DNA from 3 places in the Pseudomonas sp. MLB6B genome. Region 2 is predicted to be linked to each of the others. Evidence: riboswitches for the same ligand, from Rfam matches in the RefSeq annotation. Region 2 holds a riboswitch; each other region holds the start of a gene.
What was found. A riboswitch is a leader RNA that binds a small molecule or an ion and turns the genes downstream of it on or off. The one in region 2 is predicted to bind cobalamin.
Positions count from the first base shown of each region.

Region 1: linked by a shared signal. The riboswitch ahead of cobO (cob(I)yrinic acid a,c-diamide adenosyltransferase) and the one ahead of ACSMEV_RS14660 (CbtB domain-containing protein) in region 2 are both predicted to bind cobalamin.
Region 3: linked by a shared signal. The riboswitch ahead of ACSMEV_RS13450 (ABC transporter substrate-binding protein) and the one ahead of ACSMEV_RS14660 (CbtB domain-containing protein) in region 2 are both predicted to bind cobalamin.

Region 1 covers NZ_CP199313.1:4,063,849-4,066,100, forward strand. Annotated here, with positions in the region: gene ACSMEV_RS17940 (cobyrinate a,c-diamide synthase) at 1-538, opposite strand, end outside; gene cobO (cob(I)yrinic acid a,c-diamide adenosyltransferase) at 535-1,146, opposite strand; cobalamin riboswitch at 1,272-1,495, opposite strand; gene ACSMEV_RS17950 (PQQ-dependent sugar dehydrogenase) at 1,716-2,252, shown strand, end outside.
Region 2 covers NZ_CP199313.1:3,325,433-3,327,684, reverse strand. Annotated here, with positions in the region: gene cobM (precorrin-4 C(11)-methyltransferase) at 1-34, opposite strand, end outside; gene ACSMEV_RS14670 (cobalamin biosynthesis protein) at 67-468, opposite strand; gene ACSMEV_RS14665 (CbtA family protein) at 461-1,150, opposite strand; gene ACSMEV_RS14660 (CbtB domain-containing protein) at 1,161-1,346, opposite strand; cobalamin riboswitch at 1,439-1,668, opposite strand; cobalamin riboswitch at 1,748-1,950, shown strand; gene cobW (cobalamin biosynthesis protein CobW) at 2,049-2,252, shown strand, end outside.
Region 3 covers NZ_CP199313.1:2,997,062-2,999,313, reverse strand. Annotated here, with positions in the region: gene ACSMEV_RS13455 (DUF1624 domain-containing protein) at 1-423, shown strand, start outside; cobalamin riboswitch at 450-646, shown strand; gene ACSMEV_RS13450 (ABC transporter substrate-binding protein) at 772-1,779, shown strand; gene ACSMEV_RS13445 (FecCD family ABC transporter permease) at 1,776-2,252, shown strand, end outside.

The DNA of each region.
Region 1 (2,252 bases), 740 kb from region 2:
CGCGCTCGCGCGACAGCCCGCCGTACCAGCGCAGCCCTTCGCTCAGGCTGCCTTCGAGCAGTTGCGCGTGGCGCAGGCTGCCGACCCGGTTGGCCAGCACGCCGGCGAACGGCAGGTCGGGTTGGTAGCGCGCCAGGCCCAGGGCCAGGGCGCCGAAGGTCTGGGCCATGGCCGTGCCGTCGATCACTGCCAGTACCGGCACGCCGAAATGGCGGGCCAGGTCGGCGCTCGACGGGGTGCCGTCGAACAGGCCCATGACGCCTTCGATGAGGATCAGGTCGGCCTCGGCGGCGGCCTGCCACAGCAAGCGCCGGCTTTCGGCCTCGCCGATCATCCACATGTCCAGTTGGTACACCGGCGCGCCGCTGGCGCGTTCGAGGATCATCGGGTCGAGAAAGTCCGGCCCGCACTTGAACACCCGCACCCGCCGCCCGAGGTTGCGGTGCAGGCGCGCCAGGGCGGCGGTGACGGTGGTCTTGCCCTGCCCGGAAGCGGGCGCGGCGATCAGCACCGCCGGACAGTGTCGGCGTTCGCTCACAGCTCCACGCCCTTCTGTGCCCGAATGCCGGCCTGGAAGGCGTGCTTGACCACGCCCATCTCGGTGACGGTGTCGGCCAGCTCGACCAGCTCGGGCTTGGCGCCGCGGCCGGTGACGATCACATGCTGCATGGGCGGGCGCGCCTGCAGGTCGGTCAGTACCTGGTCGAGGTCCAGGTAGCCATGCTTGAGGGCGATGTTCAGTTCGTCGAGCACGACGAACTCCACGGCCGGGTCTTGCAGCAATTGCCGCGACACCGCCCAGGCCGCTTCGGCGGCGGCGATGTCGCGCTGGCGGTCCTGGGTTTCCCAGGTGAAGCCTTCGCCCATCACGTGGTAGCTGACCTGCTCGGGGAAGCGTCGGAAGAACAGTTCTTCACCGGTGCTGTTGCGGCCCTTGATGAACTGCACCACGCCGCAGCGCATGCCGTGGCCCATGGCGCGGGCGAGCATGCCGAAGGCCGAGCTGCTCTTGCCTTTGCCGTTGCCGGTCAGCACCAGCAGCAGGCCGCATTCGTTGGGGGAATTGGCGATGCGGTCGTCCATCAGCGCTTTCTTGCGCTGCATGCGGGCCAAGTGGCGTTCGTCGCGCTCGGGGGATTCGTTCATGGGGGTCTCCGCGGGCCGCGGCGCCTGAACAGGCGCCGGTAGGTCGATAAGGCAGGCAGACACGGAGGCGCGCAGCAGCCACGGCCTTACGCCACGGAGCACCGCGCATCACCCTCCGTGATACCGATATAAGACAGTGACAGGCCGGTCTCCGGGCTTGTGAGCGGGGCCTTGGCCCTCGGGCGCTGCGCAGTTCACCAGAGGATGATGCTTCTGGCCGTACGTGTCGCTCGACTCACCTACCGTTGCGGGGGCAGCGCCGGAATCGCGCTGCTGTGGCGCCCACCGGCTTCCCAGTTTCACCCCGGTGGAAGCTTGTCCACGGGGCACCTGAAACGAACGGCGAAGGTTAGAGGGTTGCACCCGGAGCGTCAATGTGGATGGCAGGGATGAGTGGGCCCGGGTTGTCGTCGACGATTGGAACGCGCCACCGAACGGACCGCGCTCATTCGCTTGGCGGATCGCAGAGAGGGCTACCGGAACCGCTGCGCGATCCATCGCAAGGGAACTCGTTCCCATACGGCCTCTCTCAATTTTGTCGATGGTTCCCGTTTGCGGAGAATGCCTGCATGGCCCAGATGCGTATCGGTTTGCTGATTGCCTTGACCACAAGCCTGGCGGCGTGCGGCGAGTCCGCCCGCTTGCAGGTTTCCGATGGCACGGGCCCGACGCCCGAGCTGCCGGCGCCGAACAAGACGCTCATTCCCACGGTGAACATCGCCCCCGCCATCGGCTGGCCGGACGGTGGCAAACCGATCGCTGCCAAGGGCACCCAGGTCAACGCCTTCGCCGAGGGGCTCGACCACCCGCGCTGGCTGTATGTGCTACCCAACGGTGATGTGCTGGTGGCCGAAACCAATGCGCCGCCCAAGCCCGACGACAGCAAGGGCATCAAGGGCTGGATCGCAGACAAGGTAATGAAACGCGCGGGCGCCGGTGTGCACAGCGCCAATCGCATCACACTGCTGCGCGATGCCGACCATGATGGCGTCGCCGAAATGCGTGTCCCGTTCATCGAAAACCTCAACTCGCCTTTCGGCATGGCGCTGATCGGCCACACCCTCTACGTTGCCGATACCGACAAACTGCTGCGCTTCGCCTACACC
Region 2 (2,252 bases):
CGCCAGGGCCGGCACCGATGAAATAGACCGTCATGTAACGTCCTTGCAGAGGGGAAGGGGCCGCGATTATCCCCGCCAAGCCAGCGCAAGGGTAGCCGGCCCCGACACCTGCCGCGTCACACGTAAGGCGCAGCGACCTTCCACCTGGCGCGCGGCCGCCAGCGCCGCGCTTTCGGCCACTCCCCAGCAGCCGCTGTGGGCGAAAGCGACGGCCGAGCGGTGACTGAGCAAGGGTTGCAGATCTTCCAGGCTGACGACGTCGAAGACCAGCAGTGGAACGTGCAACTGCCCGGCCAGCTCCAGCAGCCCCGGCTCCTTACCCTTGCTGGCGATGCTGGCCAGTGCGCGCACGGCATTCAGGGGCAGGCCATGACACTCGAGGGTTTGCAAGAGCAGCGCCGACAACTGTGTGGCATCGCAGCCCTTGCGGCACCCGATGCCGGCATACAGCGCAAGGGCGTCAGGCACGTTCGGCGCGGCGATACAGCCAAGTGCTGAGCAGGCCCAGGGCAACCCAGAAGGCTGCGTTGGTCAGCCAGGAGGCAAGCTTGAACTGCGCCGCCAGCGCTTCGGGCGCCAGGCTTTCGTGGACGGCAGGTTGCGGAGCGCCGATCAGGTGCGGCACGACCAGCAGCGCGGCGCCGAGCAGCTTGAAGAGCCAGGAACGGCTGAACGCCAGCAGCGCCAGACCACAGGCCGTGGCAGCCGCAGTGCCGATCCACCAGGTCTGCCGCTGGGCCAGGTCGGCGGCAGCCGTACCAGGCAGCTCGGGCGGCAGGCCCAAGGTCGGCGCCAGGCAGAACACCGTAAAGCCTGCCAGGCCCCAGAGCGCACCACTGGCGACGCGATTGGGTTCGCGCAGGCTGTACAGCGCCGCCAGCAGCAAGGCGAAGCCCACGGCCACGACCAGGTTGCCGCCGGTGGTGGCCAGCACCCGTTGCCAGCCGTCCTCGGGCGACCACGCCTCAGCGGCATGCTCATGGGCGGCACCGCCTTCGGCATGGCTGTGCCCCTGGACCGCAGGCGCTGCGTTTTCGTAGGTTTCGGCCTGAAGGATCAACGGGCTGACCCACAAACTTTGCAGCAGGGTCAGCAACATCGCGGCGAGCAAGCCGCTGAAGCCCGCGGTACGGGCGATGCGAGTGAACATGCCGGCGTCCTCAGTGGCAGGGGAAGGCTGCGCTGTGGCGCGTGTCGTGGGCGGCGTTGTGCACGGCGTCGATGTGCGAGAAGCCGGCGAAATACACAAGGCTCAAGCCTAAAAGGCCGGCACCGATGGCGATGACCAGGCGCTGGCTGAGGGTGGTGGAGGGGCTGATGGCGGGTTTGCTGCTGACGATGGGCATGACGTGTTCCTCGGCTGGGAATCGGTAGGTCACGCACGGTCGCCTCAGCGCGGACACGCCAAGTGCAGGCAACGGCGCCCGCCCACCGCGGGGGTTGATCGAGACGTCAGGCCGGTCTCCGGGCTCGCGAGCGGGAGCTTGGCTCCCCAGACAGTGCGTCGACCTTCCCACGTGGCTGGCGCCGACGCAGTGGTGTTGCAGACGCATGACTCGCTTACCGTTGCGGGGGCAGCACCGGCATTGCCTGGCCTGCTGTTGCAGACCGCGACGCACCGGTTTCCCGTTTCACCCCACAAGGGGCACCTGACGCAAGGGCGCTAGCAAACCATGGGGCATGATTCCCGTCAATCGGCCGCCCCTCGGCGGCTGCGGTTGACCCCACGCGGGGCACTGCGTAGCCTTGCCGTTTCGAGGTTCTCAGGGGGCACGGTTTCCCTCACCCACTGAGCTAAGACGGGAACGCGGTAGAGCCGCGGCTGCCCCCGCAACTGTAAGCATCCCAGCCGATCGGCACAGCCACTGCGCGCACGCGGGAAGGCGCCATCGGCACGGTCGCGATGGCCAGGATGCGAGCCAGGAGACCTGCCTCGGTACGCTTTCGACATCAACCGGGCGGGGTGATCCGGTGGCGAGCACGCCTGGCCTATCCGGTCGCGGGCGATCGTCCCGCATGCCCGCGCCGTCTGCCAAGGGCACTGAGACATGAAAACACTGGCCAAGCTTCCCGTCACCATCGTCACCGGCTTCCTCGGCTCGGGTAAAACCACCTTGCTCCGGCACATGCTGGACAACGCCCAGGGCCGCCGCATCGCGGTCATCGTCAACGAGTTCGGCGAATTGGGCATCGACGGCGACCTGCTCAAGCAGTGCAGCATCGGCTGCACCGAAGAGGAGGCGGTGGGCCGG
Region 3 (2,252 bases), 330 kb from region 2:
TTCAACGGTTACGGCGAAGCGCCCTGGAGCAGCTACCCTAGCGCCCTGCAAACCCTCATGAGCCTGCTCAACATCACCAAGTACCCGCCTTCGCTGCTGTTCCTGTGCCTGACCCTGGGCGTGGGCCTGCTGTTGCTACGCGGCTTCGAGCGCGCCGGCCAGGCACGCTGGATCGGTGTGCTGGCAGTACTGGGCGCAGCACCGATGTTCTTCTATCTGTTGCACCTGTACGTGCTCAAGCTCGCCTATCTGGTGTGCGTGGCGCTGTTCGGCCTCAATCAAGGGCAATACTTCGGCTTCGACAGCATCGGCGCGGTATGGCTGTGTGCGGTCCTGCTGGCGCTGGCGCTGTACCTGCCGGTGCGCGCCTTCGCCCGGCTCAAGGCCCGGCGCCGCGACATCGCCTGGCTCAAATACCTGTGAAGAGGTTCCCTGCCAGCGGGTGATGGTCTACCATGCCGCCCGCCGGTTTCCCCCCAGGAATTAATAGGGAATTCGTCGCCCGCCCAGCCGCGGGCCAAACGAAACTGCCCCCGCAACTGTAGGTGCCGAGCCTGCTCCTCGAATGCCACTGGACCTGTCCGGGAAGGCCGGAGCCAGGCCAGGACGCACCAGTCAGGAGACCTGCCGGCACACATTCACCGACCGGCGGGGTGTCCGGGACGGCCATCGGCACCCTGTCCAGGGTGGCACCGCCTGCCTCGCGCAGGCGGCGCAGACGATGCCTGTCCGTGCGCGCGGTCCGCTGCACCACGATAGGAGATCGTTCCAATGCTACGCTTCACCGCCCTGCTCACCGCCCTCGGCTTCTCCGGCTTGGCCCAGGCCGCCGCCACGCACTACCCGCTGACCGTGGACAACTGCGGCATGCCGCAGACTTTCGCCGAGGCGCCGCAACGTGCGGTGACCATCGGCCAGGCCGGCACCGAAATCCTCTACGCCTTGGGCCTGGGCGAACGCCTGGCCGGCACCTCGCTGTGGTTCAACGATGTGTTGCCCGAGTTCAAGGCGCAGAACGACAAGGTGCCGCGTCTGGCCGACAACGACCCGAGCTTCGAGGCCGTGGTCGGCAAACGTCCGCAACTGGTCACCGCGCAGTTCGAATGGATGGTCGGCGAGCAAGGCGTGGTCGGCACGCGCCAGCAGTTCCACGAGCTGAACATTCCCACCTACCTGCTGCCCTCCGACTGCGAAGGCAAGGACAACCTGGTCGGCGCCGACGGCACCCGTTTGCAGCCGTTCAAGGTCGACTCCATCTACAAGAGCGTCAGCCAGCTGGCCGAAATCTTCGACGTGCAGGCCCGCGGCGAGGCGCTCAATGCCCAACTGCGTGGGCAGTTGGAGAAGGCCCGAGCGCAGTTGGCCGGCAAGGACCTGTCGGGCACCAGCGCGCTGTTCTGGTTCTCCAGCGCAGACCTCGACATCGACCCCTATGTGGCCGGGCGCCAAGGGGTGGCCGACTTCATGCTGCAAACCCTCGGGGTGCGCAATGTGGTCGAGTCCCAAGAGGAATGGCCCACCGTCGGCTGGGAGACTCTGGCCAAGGCCAATCCCACCTGGCTGATCATCGCGCGCATGGACCGTCGCCGCTTCCCGGCCGACGACTACCGGAAAAAACTCGAATTCCTGCGCACCGACCCGGTGGCGAAGAACCTCGACGCGGTCAAGCAAGGACGCATCATCATCCTCGACGCCGACGCTATGCAGGCCGGGATCCGTCTGTTCCGGGGGCTGGAGACGCTGTCGGACGCCTTCGCCAGCGGTAAAGCGGCGCCGTGAGCCAGCGATTGCTACCAGGCGGTGTCCTGGCACTGCTGGCGCTGGTCGGCGCCTTGCTGGCCGGCATCAGCATCGGCGAAACCAGCGTGGCGCCACGGGTGGTCTACCAAGTACTGGCCAACCACCTGTGGCAAGCCGGCTACGCGGTCGACCCGATCGATGCCGGCATCGTCTGGAACTACCGCCTGACCCGCACCCTGGTGGCAGCGGCGTGCGGGGCGGGCCTGGCGACCTGCGGGGTGATCCTGCAAGCCTTGCTGCGCAACGCCCTCGCCGAACCCTACCTGCTGGGTTTGTCGGCCGGCGCTTCCACCGGTGCGGTAGCGGTGGGCCTGCTGGGTATCGGCGGCGCGGCGCTGTCGCTGTCGGCCGGGGCCTTCATCGGCGCGCTGGCGGCCTTCGCCCTGGTGGTGCTGCTGTCCCGTGCGGCCGGACCTGCGCACAACAACGCGCAAGTGATCCTGGCCGGCATC